DNA from 4 places in the Variovorax sp. H27-G14 genome. Region 4 is predicted to be linked to each of the others. Evidence: predicted binding sites of a transcription regulator. Region 4 holds the regulator's gene; each other region holds the start of a gene.
What was found. Region 4 encodes sigma-54, which starts transcription at its own class of promoters, with help from an activator protein. Its sites were predicted from a motif close to TGGCANGNAANCTGCTTT; they were not measured.
Positions count from the first base shown of each region.

Region 1: a site for sigma-54 is predicted at 2,624-2,641, ahead of VLK31_RS22090 (ammonium transporter). Genes of this name have one in related genera too.
Region 2: a site for sigma-54 is predicted at 2,483-2,500, ahead of VLK31_RS28750 (DUF3567 domain-containing protein). Genes of this name have one in related genera too.
Region 3: a site for sigma-54 is predicted at 3,287-3,304, ahead of VLK31_RS34545 (TorF family putative porin). Genes of this name have one in related genera too.

Region 1 is NZ_JAYLVN010000010.1:64,300-69,094, forward strand. It holds gene VLK31_RS22080 (thiamine pyrophosphate-binding protein) at 1-699, shown strand, start outside; gene VLK31_RS22085 (hypothetical protein) at 1,022-1,324, opposite strand; gene VLK31_RS22090 (ammonium transporter) at 1,352-2,587, opposite strand; gene VLK31_RS22095 (sulfite exporter TauE/SafE family protein) at 3,013-3,771, shown strand; gene VLK31_RS22100 (tripartite tricarboxylate transporter permease) at 4,154-4,795, opposite strand, start outside.
Region 2 is NZ_JAYLVN010000018.1:15,918-20,712, forward strand. It holds gene VLK31_RS28740 (fumarylacetoacetate hydrolase family protein) at 1-1,050, opposite strand, end outside; gene VLK31_RS28745 (DUF3108 domain-containing protein) at 1,210-2,406, shown strand; gene VLK31_RS28750 (DUF3567 domain-containing protein) at 2,543-2,821, shown strand; gene VLK31_RS28755 (ChaN family lipoprotein) at 2,975-3,841, shown strand; gene VLK31_RS28760 (beta strand repeat-containing protein) at 3,902-4,795, opposite strand, start outside.
Region 3 is NZ_JAYLVN010000032.1:3,695-8,489, forward strand. It holds gene VLK31_RS34530 (SMP-30/gluconolactonase/LRE family protein) at 1-305, opposite strand, end outside; gene VLK31_RS34535 (ammonium transporter) at 510-1,943, opposite strand; gene glnK (P-II family nitrogen regulator) at 1,973-2,311, opposite strand; gene VLK31_RS34545 (TorF family putative porin) at 2,379-3,245, opposite strand; partial or broken gene VLK31_RS34550 (YifB family Mg chelatase-like AAA ATPase) at 3,461-4,603, shown strand.
Region 4 is NZ_JAYLVN010000028.1:42,145-46,939, forward strand. It holds gene VLK31_RS33635 (thiol:disulfide interchange protein DsbA/DsbL) at 1-520, shown strand, start outside; gene lptA (lipopolysaccharide transport periplasmic protein LptA) at 682-1,398, shown strand; gene lptB (LPS export ABC transporter ATP-binding protein) at 1,395-2,189, shown strand; gene rpoN (RNA polymerase factor sigma-54) at 2,208-3,836, shown strand; gene VLK31_RS33655 (phospholipase D family protein) at 3,856-4,795, shown strand, end outside.

The DNA of each region.
Region 1 (4,795 bases), on a different contig from region 4:
GAAGCCGTGGCCACGCTGCGCCCCGCCACCACGCCCGTGTGGCAGGCCGAAACGGTCATCGCCCGCGCGGACTTCGTGCGCTGGAGCGACCCGGCCCCCATTCGCATTCCCGGTCCGCTGCAGATGGGCGAGGTGATGCAGCATCTGCGCGAGGTGTTGCCGGCCGACACCATCTTTTGCAACGGCGCGGGCAACTTCGCCACGTGGGTGCATCGTTTCTGGCCGTTCCGGGCCTTCGCCAGTCAATTGGCGCCCACCAGCGGTTCAATGGGTTACGGCCTGCCGGCCGGTGTCGGTGCCAAGCGGTTGTGGCCGCAGCGCGAGGTGGTGGTGTTCGCGGGCGACGGCGATTTCATGATGCATGGCCAGGAGTTTGCGACGGCGGTGCAGTACGGTTTGCCGATCATCGTGGTGCTGCTCGACAACGCCATGTACGGCACGATCCGCATGCACCAGGAGAAGCACTACCCTGGCCGCATCAGTGCCACCCAGTTGAAGAACCCCGACTTCCGTGGCTATGCCGATGTGTTTGGTGGTCACGGTGAGCGTGTGACCACCACCGAAGAATTCGGGCCTGCGTTGGCCCGCGCGCGCGCCAGCGGCAAGCCCGCCATCCTGCATTGCCTGCTCGACCCGGAGGCCATCACCCCGGGCAGCACCCTGCAGTCCATTCGCAAGGCTGCGTTGGCGGGGGGCTGAGTTCTGGTCGCTTGTTAGGGCCAGGAGTCATTCAGGGCTACGCTCACGCCGACGGGGTGCCTTGCTCCGCGAATGTCCCCCGGCCTGCGGCCTCCTCCTTTATTTCGCTGCGCAAGGCACCCCATCGGCGTGAGCGTTGGACAGAGCCGGGGTTGATCGCGCGATCACCGCAGAGCGTGTCCACGTGCACAGGGCGTCGGGTGCTCCCCGCAGCGAAATAAAGGAGGAGGGCGAAGCCCGGGGGACATTCGCGGAGGGGAGCACCCGGCGGCCTGTGCACGCGCCCTGAACTGACCCCGACCCCGAATTCACGACCCCGAATTCAGCGCAACCCCCCGACATACCGAGGCGGCGGCGTAGGCGGATTTCCATCAGGCTGCCGCGCCGCCAACCGAGCAGCACGGGCCAGCGGCTCCATCGCCTGCTCCAACCGCGTGGCGAGCTGATAGAGCTCCTCGTCCTTCGTGTCCGCCGCATGCGCCCGCGTCATCCGCACGATCTCGGTCGCGTACTCCGCGTTGGTCGCCATCCATTCCGTGTCCGTCACGCGCCCATGCTTGCGACGCAACGCCACGTGAAGACGCGCGGCGAGGGCGATGCGTTCGCTTTCGGACATCGATGGCATGGTCTCTCCCTAATGGCTTGCGGCCGGTCAGCCTCCCTGGTGCTCACGATGCTGAGCAAGATCGAGGCCCAGCTGCTCACTGTTGGCGTCCACACGCAAGCCGACCAACACATGCACCAGCCAAAGCACCACCGCCGTTCCCGTGGCGCTGTAAATGGCCACGCTGCCCACCGCTATCGCCTGCGTCACCACGCTGCCGCTCGCGCCCGAGATGCGCGCATCGGCGAACACCCCCGTCAGCAACGCACCCACGATGCCCCCGATGCCGTGCACGCCGAACACGTCCAGCGAATCGTCCGCGCCCAGCAGGTGCTTGAGCCCCGTCGCGCCCCAATAACAGGCCAGCCCCGCAATGGCCCCAATGGCCAACGCCGCCAGCGGCGTGACGAAGCCCGCCGCCGGCGTAATGGCCACCAGCCCCGCCACCAGGCCCGAACACAGGCCCAGCAGCGACGGGCTGCGGCGCACCGTCCACTCGCCGATCATCCAGCTCATGGCACCCGCGGCCGCCGCGATGTGCGTCACCAGCATCGCCAGCCCGGCACGCCCGTCGGCCGCCACGGCGGAGCCCGCATTGAAGCCGAACCAGCCCACCCACAGCAGGCCCGCGCCCATCATGGTGAAGGCCAGGCTGTAGGGCTCGAAGGCCTCGCGTCCGTAGCCCTTGCGCGGGCCCAGCGCATAGGCGCACACCAGCCCCGCAATGCCCGCGTTGACGTGCACCACCGAGCCGCCCGCGAAGTCCAGCGCGCCCATCTGCGCGAGCCAGCCGCCCGGCTCCCACACCCAGTGCGCGACCGGCGCGTACACCAGCACGCTCCACAGCAGCGCGAACCACAGAATGGCCGAGAAGCGCATGCGCTCGACGAAGGCGCCCAGCACCAGCGCGGTGGTGATGATCGCGAAGGTCAGCTGGAACATCGCGTACACCGACTCGGGAATGTTGGGCGCCACATGGCTCACCGCCACCTGGCCCGCGTCCTTCAGGTACTCGAAGCCCGAGAACCAGAGCTTGCCGAAGCCGCCCAGCCAGGGCCAGCCCGGTGTGAAGGCCAGCGAGTACCCCACGGCAAACCAGGTGAGCGACACCACCGCGGCAATCGCCACCACGGCGGCCATGGTGGCCAGCACGTTCTTGCGCCGCACCATGCCCGCGTAGAAGAGCGCGATGCCGGGCAGCGTCATCAGCAACACCAGCGCGGTCGAGGTCATCATCCACGCGGTGTCTGCCGCGTTGATGGAGGCATGTGTCGCCAAGGCCATGGCCGTGTCTTTTTCGAGTTGTGGACAGTGGCCTTGCGTGCACGAGTCGTGCCATGCCGTTAACGCTCGGAAACACTTTTGTTCGCAAAATGCGCGTGCAACGTAAGGCGAACCGGGTAATTCCCAATGCACTGGCGCGGTGCACGTCCTAAAGTCTGCCCACTCGCGAACGGGCCCTGCTCGTACTGCCGAGGGTCCGAGGAGACAAATTCCCAGTCAACAAGAAAAATGCTCAAAGGCTCCGTACGAGATGCCTGGTCAGAACTTGAAAGGCGCCGCTGGTCGGCGCCTTTTTTATGCCTGTCTGCATTGCATCGACGAGCTTGAGCCCCCTTTTTTCTTCACGCCGAATGTGCCACTAGCGGCTGCCGCACTTGCTTGTAGCGCTAGCTTTTTGATAGCTCCCGGGTGAGACAATCGCCGGCATGGAAATGCTGGTAGTCACGGGTGCCTCGCTGCTTGCGGGTTTTGTCGATTCGATCGTGGGTGGGGGCGGGTTGATCCTGGTGCCGGCGCTGTTTGCGGTGTTTCCGGGCGCACCACCGGCGACCTTGCTGGGCACCAACAAGAGTGCGTCCATTTGGGGCACGGCCGCCGCGGCGGCCCAGTTCAGCCAGCGGGTGCAGATGCGCTGGGGTGCCTTGTGGCCGGCAGCGCTGGTCGGTTTTGCCGGCGCGATGCTGGGTGCCTGGGGTGTCACGGTGTTTCCGGGCGACTTTCTGCGCCGTGCCCTGCCGCTCATTCTTCTGGGCGTGCTGCTCTACACACTGGCGCGCAAGGACATGGGCCGGTTGCACGCGCCGCGCTTCACCGGTCGCGCCGAGACGCTGGCGGCCTGCACCATCGGGTTGTCGATCGGGCTGTACGACGGCTTCTTCGGGCCGGGAGCGGGCAGCTTTCTGGTCTTCTTGTTCGTGCGCTGGATGGGCTACGACTTTCTCAACGCTTCGGCCTCCGCCAAGATCATCAACACGATGACCAACGGCGCCGCGTTGATCCTGCTGGCGGCCAAGGGGCATGTGTGGTGGCACTACGGGCTGGTGATGGCGGTGGCCAATGTGGCCGGCAGCTTGCTGGGCACGCGCGTGGCGCTCAAGCATGGGGCAGGATTTGTGCGTGTGGTGTTCATGGTGGTCGTGAGTGCGCTGATCTTGAAGACGGCTTACGACGCGTTTCTTCGGTGAGCTTTGGCCTATGTTTTGAGCGCTTTTGTTCATGGCGCTGCTCACGCCGACGGGGTGCCTTGCTCCGCGAATGTCCCCCGGCCTGCGGCCTCCTCCTTTATTTCGCTGCGCAAGGCACCCCATCGACGTGAGCGTTTTCAGAGCAGTGGTTGATCGCGCGATCACCGCAGAGCGTGCCCAGGTGCACAGGGCGTCGGGTGCTCCCCGCAGCGAAATAAAGGAGGAGGGCGAAGCCCGGGGGACATTCGCGGAGGGGAGTACCCGGCGGCCTGTGCACACGCCCTGAACAAAGCGCCCTGAACAACAGCAGCAGCCAACAAGCAAACAGCAGAAACAAAAAAGCCCCCGATCAAGGGGGCTTCGAACAATCGCGGAAGAGACATCACTCCTCGACGAAAGCTTCCTCGCGCTTGGCCTTGATCGCTGGCAACAGCACGATGCCCAGCAGCAGCGCCGCAGCCACCAACAGCCCCGCCGACAACGGCCGCGTGACGAACACGCTCCACGCGCCGCGCGACAAGAGCAGCGCACGCCGCAGGTTCTCTTCCATCATCGGCCCCAGGATGAAACCCAGCAGCAGCGGCGCCGGCTCCGTCTTGAGCTTGATGAACAAGTAGCCGATGAAACCGAAGGCCGCCACCATCCACACGTCGAACGTGTTGTTGTTGGTCGAGTACACGCCAATCGCGCAGAACAACACGATGGCCGGGAACAGGAACTTGTACGGCACCGTCAGCAGCTTGATCCACATGCCGATCAACGGCAGGTTCAGGATGATCAGCATCGCATTGCCGATCCACATCGAGGCGATCAGGCCCCAGAACAGCTCCGGGTTGCTGGTCATCACCTGCGGACCCGGCTGGATGTTGTGGATCGTCATTGCGCCCACCATCAGCGCCATCACCGCGTTGGGCGGGATGCCCAGCGTCAGCAGCGGAATGAAGGAGGTTTGCGCGCCGGCATTGTTGGCCGACTCCGGCGATGCCACGCCGCGGATGTTGCCCTTGCCGAAAGGCACTTCGCC
Region 2 (4,795 bases), on a different contig from region 4:
GGACTGAGGCTTCCCCAACGCCCCCGCCGCCTCCTTCGCCCGCCCGCTCGTCGACACGATCTCCTGATCGATCGCCCCGAACAGCGAGCGCCCGTCGACCCCCTTCATCTCGATGCGAATCGTGTCCCCGAACTTCATGAACTCGGTGACGGGCTGGCCGGTCTGGATGGTCTCGATGCAGCGCTTCTCGGCAATGCACGAGTAGCCCTTGGGCCAGTCCATCTGGCCGTTTTTCTCCACGCCCTTGTTGCTCACGGTGCCGCTGCCCACGATGCTGCCGGCGCGCACGTTGCGCGTCTTGGCGATGTGGGCGATGAGCTGGCCGAAGTGAAAGGTCATTTCCGGGCCCGCGTCGCACATGCCGACCTTGCGGCCGTTCCAGCTGCTGTGCAGCGCCAGGTGCACACGGCCCTGCTGCCAGGCCTCACCCAGTTCGTCGAGCGTCACCGCCACGGGGCTGAAGGCGGTGGCGGGCTTGCTCTGGAAGAAGCCGAAGCCCTTGGCCAGCTCGGCCGGAATCAGGTTGCGCAGGCTCACGTCGTTGGCCAGCATCACCAGGCGGATGCCCTCCAGCGCCTGCTCGGGCGAGGCGCCCATGCGCACGTCGCCGGTGACCACCGCGATCTCGGCCTCGAAGTCGATGCCCATCGCTTCGCTGGGCACCACGACGTCGTCGGTCGGGCCGAGAAAGTCGTCGCTGCCGCCCTGGTACATCAGCGGGTCTTGGTAGAAGCTCTCGGGCACCTCGGCGTTGCGGGCCTTGCGCACCAGCTCCACGTGGTTCAGGTAGGCCGAGCCGTCGGCCCACTGGTAGGCGCGCGGCAGCGGGGCCATGCACATCGCGGGGTCGAAGGGGAAGGCGTGGCGCGTGCGGCCGTTGTTGAGGGCGTCATACAGGTCCTGCAGCTGCGGGCTCATGAAGCCCCAGTCGTCCAGCACCTGCTGCAGCCGGCTGGCGATGCCGGTGGCGTAGTGGGCGAGCGTGAGGTCGCGCGAGACAACGACGAGCTGGCCGTCGCGCGAGCCGTCCTTCAGGGTGGCGAGTTTCATGATGCGGTGCGTGCGGGGTGGCGTGGCGGGGTGTGGTGCGGGAAGACACGGCGTGGACAAGAGGCCGCGCGCCGCTCCCACTTAAACTGGTCGAACGGGCGGCAGTGTACCGAGGTGGTCTTGGTGAACCTCCGCACCGGCGCCCCACTCCACACACCGATGCCGACGCCCGTCGCCCCTCCTTTGCTGCACGCCGGCCTGCCGGGGCGCCCCTCGTGGCGGGCGCTGATCGGCTTGACCTTGCTGGTGGTGCTGGTCCACCTGCTGGTGCTGGGGCTGGCACCGACGGCCATGGGGCCGGAGCCCTCGCCGCTGGCGAGCAAGTTCATCACGCGCACCATCGTGATCGCGCCGCCGGCGTCCGAAAAGGCCCCGGCGCCTGCCGCGGCCGCACCGGCGGAGGCCAGACCGGCCGCGCCGCCCAAGCCCCGGCGCCCGCGCGCGCCGACACCGCCCCGGCCCAAGCCGACACCAGCGCCCACCCCGGCCGCCGTCGCGCCGGAGCCGGAGGCGTCCACCACGCCGCCCCCGGACGCGCCCGAAACAGTGGCGCAGGCCACACCCGACACAGCCGCGCCGCAGCCCGAAGCCGCGGCCAGCGCACCGGCGGGCGCATCCGCATCGTCTGCCACCGGCGGCACCGGCAGCGGGGCCGCGGCGGGTGGCGGCGAAGCCTCGGGCACCATCGTGGGCACCGAGGCCCTGCAGATTCCCGGCTCCGTGACGCTCGATTTCGAGGCCACCGGCCAGATTGGCGCCTCACCTCAGCGAGGCGTGTTCGGCGAACTGGTGTGGCTGCAGGACGGCACCCGCTACGACGGGCGGCTCACGCTCAAGGCGGTGTTCTTCACTCTGCTCAACTGGCACAGCACCGGGCGCATCGGCCCCTCCGGCCTGGAGCCCGAGCGCTACTCAGAGAGCCGCAAGTCCGAAGTGGCGTCGCATTTTGTGCGCGACCAGGCGCAGGTGGTGTTCAGCAACAACGCCCCGCCCGTGCCGCTGCTGCCCGGTGCGCAGGACCGCATGAGCGTGATGATGCAGCTCGGCGGCTTGCTGGCGGCCAGCCCGCAGCGCTACCCGGCCGGCACCCGGATCTCGGTGCAGACCGTGGGCACGCGCGATGCCGATGTGTGGGTCTTCGTGGTCGGCGACGAGGAAAAAGTGAGCCTGCCGGCCGGCGAGTACGTCGCGCGCAAGCTCACCCGCACGCCACGCAAGGAATTCGACAGAAAACTCGAACTCTGGCTCGCGCCGGCCTACGGCTACCTGCCGGTGCGCATCAAGCAGACCGAACCCAACGGGGACTTCGCTGACGCTCAATTGCGCAAAGCGCTGCCCAGCGGGCCCGCCAATTGAGCAGAAAGTCACACCAACCGCGCAAAAGGCAAAAAGTAATTCGTTTGTTTTACAAAAAGCCAACCAGACTTGAAACTGGCGCGTTGATTGCTATCTAAGCTCAATGAACGCCATCGACATCCTCACAGGGCCCGCCATGAACATGCTTTATGACTCGGAGTCTTTCGTCGTCGTGCACGTGCAGCCCCATGAAGGCGACGAGCAGGCGACGCCCAACGTGCCTGTGCTGGAACGCCACGGCTTCGAGATCGTGGACAAGCGATCGGGCAAGGAGGTCTACCTCGACGGTTCGTGGGCCGAACTGTTCCAGCAGCAAATCGCCGCCTGGCAGCTCAACACCCCCACCCAGGAAGAAGTGGAAGACACGCTCGAAGGCTATGCCGAGTTGGCCCACACGCCGGTGCTGGTGCACTGAGCTTTCAGCCTTCCGCCTGCAACGAGCGCCCCGAGGGGCGCTTTTTTCATGCAGCGGCTGTGGCAATCCGCCTCACAAAGCGGGACCACACGCACAGTGAAAAGCGCCAATGGACGGCACGCCGCAGGCACGCGGGGCGCATACGATGACGCGATGCTGCTCCCACCCTGGCCCCTGCGGGCCTCCCGCTTCCTGTTTCCCGTGCTCGCCGCCACCGCGTTCGCGGGCTGCGCCGCCTGGTCGCCCGGGGCCGATGCACCCGATGCCCCCATCGCCAAACGCATGGCGGCGCTGCAGCCGGTCGACGCCGTGCTGCTCGGCGAACAGCACGATGCGCCGGAGCACCATGCGATCGAGCGCGAAGCCGTCGAGGCGCTGGTCGCGCGCGGCCAGCTCGCGGCGCTGGCGCTCGAAATGGCCGAGGAAGGCCGCGGCACCGCCCACGTCGCGCCCACCGCCACCGAAGCGCAGGTGCGCACCGCCCTCGACTGGAACGACAAGGCCTGGCCCTGGAGCGACTACGGCCCCGCCGTGATGGCCGCCGTGCGCGCCGGCGTGCCGGTGGTCGGCGCCAATCTGCCGCGCGCCCGCATGAAGGACGCCATGGCCGATGTGTCGCTCGACGCGCAACTCAACGGCGCGGCCTACACCGCGCAGCAGGAGGCCGTGCGCGAAGGCCACTGCGGGATGCTGCCCGAGTCGCAGATCCTGCCGATGACCCGCATTCAGGTGGGCCGCGACCGCGCGATGGCGCAGGCCATCGTCAAGGCGCGCCGGCCCGGCCAGACGGTGCTGCTGATTGCCGGCGCAGGCCACGTGGTGCGCACGCTGGGCGTGCCGCAGCACCTGCCCGACGACATCAAGGTCGCCACCGTGCGCCTCATGGCCGCACCCGTCACGGCCGCAGCAGTGGCCGGCGACTACGACAAGACCTGGCACACGCCACCGCTGCCCGAGAAAGACTACTGCGCCGAGTTCAAGCGCCAGTCCCAGCCCAGGCCGCCGCCGCCCAAGGCCTGACGCCATGAAAAAAGCCGCGGGCCCGAAGACCCGCGGCTGCGGCGACAAAACCGCGACCGGTCAGCGCGCCGCGATCGACGACACCACCGAGTTGCCCGTGGCCGACGCCGTGATCTGGTTGCCCGTGGCGCGCAGCGCGCTGTTGGCCACCGAACCCGTCACGCCCACGCCGAAGTTCACGTTGGTCACCGTCGCCGTCACCGCGCCGGTGTTGACTTGGTAGCTGCCGATGGCCGCGCTCGGCGGCGCGCCGTTCAGCGCGGTCTGCGTGATGAGGTTGGTCGCGCTGTTGCCTGTTGCCTGTGCCGCCAGCGTGTTGCCCGTGACGCCGACCGAACTGCCCGAGATGCCCACCGCCGTCGTCGAGTTGAGCGCCACCTGGTAGCTGGTGCCGGTGCTCGACGCCGCCACGGCGCCCGAGTTGTTCTGGCTGTTCAAGATGGCCACGCTGGCGCCCACGTTGAGCGCCAGCGGCAGCGCCGCCACGCTCGTCGAGCCTGCCGCCGTGGCCGCGCCGTAGCCGCTGCCCGCGGCGGAATTCAGCGTGTTGGTCGCCGAATTGCCGCGCGCCAGGGCGACGGTGGTGTTGCCGTCCAGCGAGATGCTGCCGGCGTTCAGTGGCGTCGCGGCCGCCAGCGTCACGGTCGCCACGGTGCTGGCCGTCGCCGTCGCCGCAGCGCTGCTGGTCTGCGAGTTGGCAATGCCCACGTTCGCGCCCTGCACCGCGCTGCCCGCCACCGAGGCCGTGTTGACCGCTCGGTTGGCCGAGGCCTCTGCGATGGTCGTGTTGCCGCTGATGCCGAGCGAGCCGTTCAGCAGGGCGGTGGCGCCCGGGGTGTTGTCGTCGTTGCGCAGCGTGGTCGATGCCGTGCCGCTCACCGAGGTCGAAGCGCTCTGGCGGTTCGCCAGCACCAGGTCGCCCAAGACCGTCACCGTGCCCGGCATGCCGGTCTC
Region 3 (4,795 bases), on a different contig from region 4:
AAACGCATGGTGCGCACGTCGTGCTCCACACGCGCCATCGCGACCAGCTCACCGCCCCACGTGCGCGCACGGTAGAAGCCGTCGCGCAAGGCAATCACCAGGCCGCCGCTGCGCGCGGGCGCCATGCAGCCGGGCTCGGTGGGCAACGGCCAGCGCTCGACCTTCGCCTGCGGCGAGCCGATGTCGCCGCGGGTGCGCAACACGGCCCGACCGGGAATGTCGAGCCAGTAGAGGGCGCGTTCTTTGGGGTGCCAGAACGGCGACTCGCCGAGCTCGCAAAGGCTGTCTTCGATGGTGGTCCACATGGTGTCGCGATTGTGCCCCCGGCCATCGAAACGACAGGCAAAAAAAAGCCCGCTGGCGCCGGAGCGCTCGCGGGCTGAACATCCAAAGGAGACCTCGCTGAAAAATCGTGACGAAGAATTCTTCTTTTAAATGTTGGGGGTGTCAGGCACGTTGATGGTGTTGTCGGTGACGAGGCTGCCCGAAGGCACCCTCGCCTTCACACATCAACGGTTGTATGCGGTCTCGCCGTGCGAGGAGATGTCGAGGCCTTCGCGCTCTTCTTCTTCCGACACACGCAGGCCGATGGTCAGGTCGGCGATCTTGAAGGCAATGAAGGCCACCACGCCGGACCACACGATCGTGAGCGCCACGCTCTTGATCTGGATCCACACCTGTGCGCCCATGGCGAAGGTGTCGGGCGTTGCGCCGCCGGTACCGCCCAGGCCCTTGGCCGCGAACACACCGGTCAGGATGGCACCCAGGATGCCGCCCACGCCGTGCACGCCGAACACGTCGAACGCGTCGTCCGCGCCCAGCATGCGCTTCAGGCCGCCCACACCCCACAGGCAGACCAGGCCGGCCAGCAGGCCCAGCACGATCGAACCCATCGGGCCGACGAAACCGGCGGCAGGCGTGACAGCCACGAGGCCGGCAACGGCACCGGACGCAGCGCCCAGCATCGAGGCCTTGCCCTTGTGCAGGCTTTCACCCAGGATCCACGACAGCGCCGCGGCAGCGGTGGCGAGCACCGTGTTGATGAAAGCCAGGCCGGCAACGGCGTTGGCTGCACCGGCCGAGCCGGCGTTGAAGCCGAACCAGCCAACCCACAGCAGCGAAGCGCCGACCATGGTGAGCGTGAGCGAGTGAGGCGTGAACGCTTCCTTGCCGTAGCCCACGCGCTTGCCCACCATGTAGGCACCCACGAGACCAGCCACACCGGCGTTGATGTGCACCACGGTGCCGCCGGCAAAGTCCAGCGCGCCGTCCTTGCCCAGCAGGCCGCCGCCCCACACGATGTGGGCGATCGGCACGTAGCTGAAGGTGAACCAGATCACCGAGAACAGCAGCACGGCCGAGAACTTGGCACGCTCCGCGAACGCGCCGACGATCAGCGCCACGGTAATGGCCGCGAAGGTGCCCTGGAAGGCGACGAACACGTATTCGGGAATCGTGGTCAGCGCGCCGAAGGTCTCCTGCGTGATGCCCTTCATGAAGATCTTGTCGAATCCTCCGAAGAAGTTGCCGTCACCGGAGAAGGCGATGCTGTAGCCGTAGATGGCCCACAGGATGCTGATGAGCGAGAAGATCACGAAGACCTGCATCAGCACCGACAGCATGTTCTTCGAGCGGCCAAGGCCACCGTAGAACAGCGCCAGGCCGGGGATGGTCATCAGGATCACGAGCAGCGTGGAGGTCAGCATCCAGGCGGTGTCGCCGGAGTCGATCTTCGGTGCCGGTGCCGCAGCGGGTGCCGCGGCTGCCGCTGCGGCAGGGGCCGCGTCGGCGGCAGCAGGTGCGGCTGGTGTTGCAGGAGCTGCGGCAGCAGGCGCCGAAGCGGCAGGCGCCTCGGCGGTGGCCGCGGGGGTTTGCGCAAAGGCGCCGGTGCCGGCAGCCAGCACACTCAAACCGAACGCAAGAGAGACAAGCAGTTTTTTCATAATCGTTGTTCTTTCGGGCCTGGACTCAATCAGAGGGCTTCGCGGCCGGTTTCGCCGGTACGGATGCGAACGACCTGTTCGAGGTTGTAGACAAAGATCTTGCCGTCGCCGATCTTGCCGGTGCGCGCTGCACCCTCGACGGCCTCGATCACGCGGTCGACGAGGTCGTCGGAGACGGCCGCTTCGATCTTGACCTTGGGCAGGAAGTCGACCACGTACTCGGCGCCGCGGTAGAGCTCGGTGTGCCCTTTCTGGCGGCCGAACCCCTTCACCTCGGTGACGGTGATGCCCTGCACGCCGATGGCCGACAGTGCTTCGCGCACCTCGTCGAGCTTGAACGGTTTGATGATGGCTGTGACCAGCTTCATGAGTTTTCTCCTTCGGATGGAAATGAAACGGTGCGGCAGCGTGGGCCGCACCTCGTTGTTCTGTGGCTTACAGCGTCTTCGTCAGCGTGAGGATGAAGCGCGCCTTGTTCGGCGAGTACGTCGTCTGGCCGAAGGTGCCGAAGCCGTAGTCCACGCCCGGGTTGCTCACGGCGAGGTAAGAGCTCTTCTTGTTCGCGCCCTGCACCGAGCCGGCCAGCGACAGGCCGTTGCCGAAGTCGTACGACGCGCCGACGTTGTAGTCGACATAGCTCTTGTAGCCCAGGCTGCGAATGTCGCTGGACATGTTGGTGTAGCCCACGGCTGCCTTCAGCGTGACCTTGGGCACGATTTCCTTGCTGTACGACAGGTTCAGGTAGCCGGTGTTGGTGCCCTTCAGACCCGAGCCGGCCTTGTTGCCGGCGTAGCCGAAGTAGTCCTTGGAAACGGTGTGCGAGTACTTGGCGGTGAACGAACCGAGGGTTTCGTTGGCGTAGGTGCCGGCCACGTACAGCTCGGTGGTGTTGCCCGATGAGTTGCCCGGGTAGATGTAGGTGAGCGCACCCACGTCCATGTCCAGCGGGCCGGCCTTGAATTTGTAGCCGCCGTACAGGTCCATCTCGATGCTGTTGCCCTTGAGCCAGTTGACGCTGGAGTTCCAGCTGCCCACGTAGAAACCGCTGTCGCCGAAGGCGTAGTCCAGGCCGCCCTGGATGGCGGGCTTGAAGCCCTTGGTCTTGGCGTAGTCGTTCTTGCCCAGCATGTCCTGGTCCTGGCCACGGAACTTGTAGTTCGTGGTCAGCGAGATGTTGCCTGTGAGGTTCGGAGCGGGTGCGGCCGCTGCGGCGTCCGTCGTTGCCTGTGCCAGGGCGGCGCCAGAAGCGGTCAGTGCGGTGGCCAGAACGATCAGCGCCTTTGCGGCGGTACGGTGCGTCATCGGGTAACTCCTCACAAGTGTTTAGTTGGACCTGGAGGCTCATAGCAGGGAGCGTGCCAAAGTTCACGAATACCGACGCTCCAGACGGCCGACGGAAGCTCCGTAGAGAGCCAAATCGTTACAACGGATGTTTCGTCCGGTTGCACGGGCGGCAGGGTCCGCACCACCGCGGGCATGCCCAGGATCAGTGCACCATCTTGGGGATAGGGAGCGCAATGAGTCTGTCTTTGGTGCAAAGCCGCGCTTTGCTGGGGCTGGAAGCGGCCAGTGTCACTGTGGAGGTGCATCTGGCCAACGGTTTGCCCAGCTTTGCGCTGGTGGGGCTGGTAGAAACCGAGGTCAAGGAGGCGCGCGAGCGGGTGCGCTCGGCCATCCAGAACGCGGGGCTGGAGTTTCCAAACAACAAACGCATCATCGTGAACCTCGCTCCGGCAGACCTTCCAAAGGATTCCGGCCGTTTCGACCTGCCCATTGCGCTGGGCATCCTGGCGGCCAGCGGGCAGATCGACAACGCCCGGCTGGCCGGCCACGAATTTGCCGGGGAGCTGTCGCTGTCGGGCGAGCTGCGGCCCGTTCGCGGTGCATTGGCCATGGCGCTGGCGCTGCACACGCGCGGCGTGGCCACCAGGTTGGTGCTGCCCATGGACAGTGCACAGGAGGCCGCGCTGGTGCCCGGCGCCCAGGTGTATGGCGCGCGCCACCTGCTGGACGTGGTGCGACAGTTCGTTGCCGACAGCGATGCGGCGGCGCAACTGCCCGAGCCCGCCACCGGCGACGGCTGGGCCCGCGTCGAGCCCCGGCCGGGCGCCGTGGCGCCGCGCTATGCGGACCTGTGCGACGTGAAGGGCCACGTGGGCGCCAAGCGGGCACTGGAGATCGCGGCGGCGGGCGGCCACAGCCTGCTGATGATGGGCGAGCCGGGGTCGGGCAAGTCGATGCTGGCGCAGCGCTTCGCGGGCCTGCTGCCGGCCATGAGCATCGACGAGGCACTGGAAAGCGCCGCCGTGGCCAGCCTGGGCGGGCGCTTTGCGACCGAGCGGTGGATGAGCCGGCCGACATCGGCACCGCACCACACCTCCAGTGCCGTGGCGCTGGTGGGCGGTGGCTCGCCGCCCCGGCCCGGCGAAATCTCAAGAGCGCACCACGGCGTTCTGTTTCTCGACGAGTTTCCGGAATTCGCCCGCTCCGCCCTCGAGGCGCTGCGCGAGCCGCTGGAGACCGGCACCATCACCATTTCTCGCGCCGCGCGCAGTGCCGAGTTTCCGGCGCGCTTTCAGTTGGTGGCCGCCATGAACCCCTGCCCTTGCGGCTATCTGGGCTCCGCGCTGAAGTCCTGCCGCTGCACGCCCGACCAGATGTGGGGAATCACAATAAGTGAGCTCTGATCAAATTTAGTGACCCGGCTTGATCACAGTTCGTGATCTTTTTCCAAGACTATCGCATCTCGGGTGCTTGTACGTTTCGCAGTCGGTCGACCATGCTCACGCTGCGTAGCGGTTCGCCGCTGAGCCTTCCAAAGGCCGAGTTTTGTAGCTCCGCACATCGAAGTG
Region 4 (4,795 bases):
ACCGGTCGACGCACCGGCCGGCAAGGTCGAAGTGGTCGAGTTCTTCTCGTACAACTGCCCGCATTGCAACGACTTCGAGCCGTCCCTCGAGGCCTGGGCCAAGACGCTGCCGAAAGACGTGGTGTTCCGCCGCATCCCGGTGCCGTTCGTGGGCAACGACGTAGAAGCCAAGCAGCGCCTGTACTACGCGCTGGAAGCCATGGGCAAGGTTGACGAATACCAGCCGAAGGTGTTCAACGCGATCCACGCGCAGCGCCAGAACGTGAACGGCGACGCCAACATCATTGCCTGGGCCGCGGCCAACGGCCTGGACGGCGCCAAGTTCAAGGAAACCTTCACCTCGTTCAGCGTGGCCAGCAAGGCCAAGCGCGCCACGCAGATGACCGACGCCTACAAGGTGGCCGGCGTTCCCGCGATGGCCGTGGCCGGGCGCTGGTATGTGGACGGCGAGACCGCCGGCAACATGACCAAGGTGCTGCAGGTTGTGAACTACCTGGTCGGCGAAGCGAAAAAAGGCTGACCCGACCCCCTTGCAGGGGGCAATGCCAGCAGCCGGGCAAAGCGCGGTTGCGCGGCAGTCCTGGAAGGGAAAGAGTGGCCCGCTTCGGCGGGCTTTTTCATCTGTGCGTGTGGGGCTGATGCAATCAGCCGCATACAATGCCGAGCAAGTTTCGTGCCTCTATGAAATTGCATTCTTACCCCACCACTCCCCTCCTGCATCGCCTTGGCCGCATGGCCGCCGCCGCGTTCTTGCTGGCCGGCCTCGCCTCTGGCGCGCTGGCCGAAACCGCCGACCGCACCAAGCCGATGAACATCGAGTCGGACGCCATGCGTTACGACGACCTCAAACAGACCAGCGTGTTCACCGGCAACGTGCTGGTCACCAAGGGCACCATCATCATTCGCGGCGCGCGCATGGACGTGCGCCAGGATGCCGAGGGCTACCAGTACGGCGTGGTCACGGCGGCGCCCGGCAAGCGCGCGTACTACAAGCAGAAGCGCAACGCGCCCGACGAGTGGATCGAGGGCGAGTCTGAAGTCATCGAGTACGACAGCCGCGCCGACAACGTCAAGTTCATCCGCAACGCCGTCATGCGCCGCCTGCTGGGCGCCACGCCCAACGACGAGAGCCAGGGCGCGCTGATCGTCTACGACCAGAGCAACGACACCTACACGGTCAACGGTTCCACCGTGCCGTCGAACACCGCCGTCAACGCGTCCGCCCCGGGCGGTCGCGTGAAGACCATCCTGACCCCCAAGGCCGCGACCGCGCCCGGTGCCGCGGGTGCAGCGGCCCCGGCCGGCACCAAGGCGCCGCCGACGGCACCCACTCCGGCGCCCGGCAAGGGCCTGCGCCAGAGCACCACGCTCAGTGACGAGGGAGAAACCCGCAAGTGATCGAAACCGCTGGAACGCACGACGCCAATGGCACGCCGGGCAGCCGCCTGGTCGCACGCGGCCTGAAGAAGAGCTACGGCAGCCGCACGGTAGTGAAAGACGTCTCGCTGGACGTGCAAAAGGGCGAAGTCGTCGGGCTGCTCGGGCCGAATGGCGCGGGCAAGACCACGTCGTTCTACATGATCGTGGGGCTGGTGCGCGCCGATGCGGGCGACATCACCATCGACGGCGAGCCGATCGCCCACATGCCGATCCACCGCCGTGCCCGCATGGGCCTGAGCTACCTGCCGCAGGAAGCCTCGATCTTTCGCAAGCTCACGGTCGAGGAAAACGTGCGCGCCGTGCTCGAGCTGCAAAGCGAGCCCGACGGCAACGGCAAGATGGCGCCGCTGTCCAAGCAGCACATCGAAGAGCGCTTGACCGAGCTGCTGGCCGACCTGCGGGTCGATCACCTGCGCGATTCGCCGGCGCTGGCGCTGTCGGGCGGCGAGCGCCGCCGCGTGGAGATTGCGCGCGCGCTGGCAACCCAGCCGCGCTTCATCCTGCTGGACGAGCCCTTTGCCGGCATCGACCCGATAGCGGTGATCGAGATCCAGCGGATCATCAGTTTCCTGAAGGAACGTGGCATCGGCGTGCTCATTACCGACCACAACGTGCGTGAGACGCTGGGCATCTGCGACCACGCGTTCATCATCAGCGACGGACATGTGCTGGCACAAGGCACACCCTCGGAGATCGTCGACAACGCCGAAGTACGCCGGGTGTACTTGGGCGAACACTTCCGCATGTAACGGAGGGTCGGGTTCTCAATGAAGCAAGGGCTGTCCCTTCGCGTCTCTCAACATCTGGCATTGACGCCCCAGCTCCAGCAGTCGATTCGGCTGCTGCAGCTCTCCACGCTCGAACTGAGCCAGGAGGTGGAGCAGATGCTGGACGAGAACCCGTTCCTGGAGCGCACCGCGGAAGAAGCGGCGCGCGAGGAGTTCGGCCTTGATGCTGCCGACGCGCCGGTGCCGCGCGACGACGCAGGAGGCAGCGGTGACGGCGACGGCGGCAGTGGCGGTGAAGGAGGCGAAAGCGACTTCACGCCCCCCTCCGCCAGCACCAGCACCACGTCGAGTGAAACCAGCACCGCCAGCACGGAGTCCGACGGCCCGGCCGCTGAAATCACCGAGCGCGAGCCCGACTGGGAAGGCGACGGCACCGTCGACATGGCCGCGCCCGACGACAGCGAATGGGGCAGCGACGCCCCCGCGCGCCAGAACAACCTGGGTGACGACGAACGCGCCGACGCCACCGAGCTCGCGCGCAGCCAGGAGTCGTTGCAGTCGTTTTTGCACCGCCAGGCGCTGAGCCTGCGGCTGACCGAGAACGACAGCGCCGCGCTGCGCTTCCTGATCGAATCGCTCAACGACGACGGCTACCTCGAAGACTCGCTGCCCGCGCTGGCCTCCGGCCTGGCCGGCGACGACAACGACCAGTTCGACGACCTGGTGCACCACTTTCAGGTGGCGCTGGGCCTGCTGCAGAGCCTGGAGCCGGTGGGCGTGGGGGCGCGCGACCTGGGCGAATGCCTGGGCATCCAGCTGCGCGCCCTGGCCAGCGAGAGCGAGACCGAGCAGTGCGCACTGGTGCGCAAGACCGCCCTGGCCGTGTGCAAGCAACCGATGGAGCTGCTGGCGCGGCGCGACTTCAAGCGCCTGGCCACGCTCACCCGCACCAACGAGGAGCTGGTGCGCTCGGCGCTGCAGATCATTGCGCGGCTGGAGCCCAAGCCGGGCCGGCGCTTCGTGGACGTGGAGCGCAACATCGTCATCCCCGACGTGATCGTCACCAAGACCGGCCGCGGCACCAACATCAAGTTCCGCGTCATGCTGAATCCGGAGGTCATGCCGCGCCTGCGCGTGCACGACATCTACGCCGGCGCGCTGAAGGCGCACAAGGGCGAAGGCAGCCAGGCGCTGTCGCAGCGGCTGCAGGAGGCGCGCTGGTTCATCAAGAACATTCAGCAGCGCTTCGACACCATCCTGCGCGTGAGCAACGCCATCGTGGAGCGGCAGAAGAGCTACTTCGTGCACGGCGAACTTGCCATGCGCCCCCTGGTGCTGCGCGAGATTGCCGACGAGCTGGGCCTGCACGAGTCGACCATCTCGCGCGTGACCACAGCCAAGTACATGTCCACGCCGTTCGGCACGGTCGAGCTGAAGTACTTCTTCGGCTCGGCGCTGGGCACCGAGACCGGCGGCAATGCGTCGAGCACCGCGGTGCGCGCGCTCATCAAGCAGTTCGTCAGTTCTGAAAGCATCAAGAAGCCGCTGTCGGACAGCCAGATCTCCGAGATGCTGAAGGAGCAGGGCATCGAATGCGCGCGCCGCACCGTGGCCAAGTACCGCGAAGCACTGCGCATTGCACCAGCCAATCTGCGCAAAGCGCTCTAACCAGGCACACCCCCAGGCCATGCGCACTTCGTGTCGCTTCGCCAACTCCCTTGCAGGGGCCAACACCTGCGGCCCGGCAGAGCCGGTTCCGCGGTGTTTCCCGCCACCGGTGGAATGGCCCCGCTGGTTGTCGGCGTTGCTCGCCTTGGTGGCCGTTCTGCTGTTTGCCGGCTGCGCCACCTTGCCCGACGAGGCACCGCGCCCCGCCGTCAAGGCCATGGCCGTATCGGGCGACACCGCGCTGGGCCGCATCGCGCTGGCCGCCCAGCCCGACCCCGACCTGAGCGGCTTTCGCCTGATGCCCGGCGGCGACTTTGCTTTCGACACCCGCATCCAGCTGGCCCGCCGCGCCCAGCGCACGCTCGACGTGCAGTACTACCAGATCGAGAACGACGAGACCGGCCGCTACCTGCTGCGCACCCTGCGCGACGCCGCCCTGCGCGGCGTGCGGGTGCGCCTGCTGATGGACGACCTCTACACCTCGGGCGAGGACGATCTGCTGCTGGCCTTTGCCGCCACCCCCAACGTGGAGCTGCGCCTGTTCAACCCGTTCCCGGCGGGGCGCGGCAGCATCCTGAAGCGCTTCACCGCGTCGCTGTTCGACTTCAGCCGCGTGAACCGCCGCATGCACAACAAGCTGTTCATTGCCGACGGCGCGATGGCGGTGGCAGGCGGGCGCAACATCGGCAACCAGTATTTCCGGCGCACGGCGGGCGAGAACTTTCTCGACCTCGACACCTTCGTGACCGGCGCGCTGATTCCGCGGCTGGGCAGCCTGTTCGACCAGTACTGGAACAGCGTCTATGTGCGCCCCATCGGCTCGGTGGTGGCCACCGACGTGCCGCGCGACGAATTGCAGCGCCGCTTCGAGGCCGCCACGGCACCCGACACCACGCCGCCCCCGCCGCCGCCCGCGCCCAACGACCTGCTGGGCTACAGCCCGATGGCCGACGACCTGG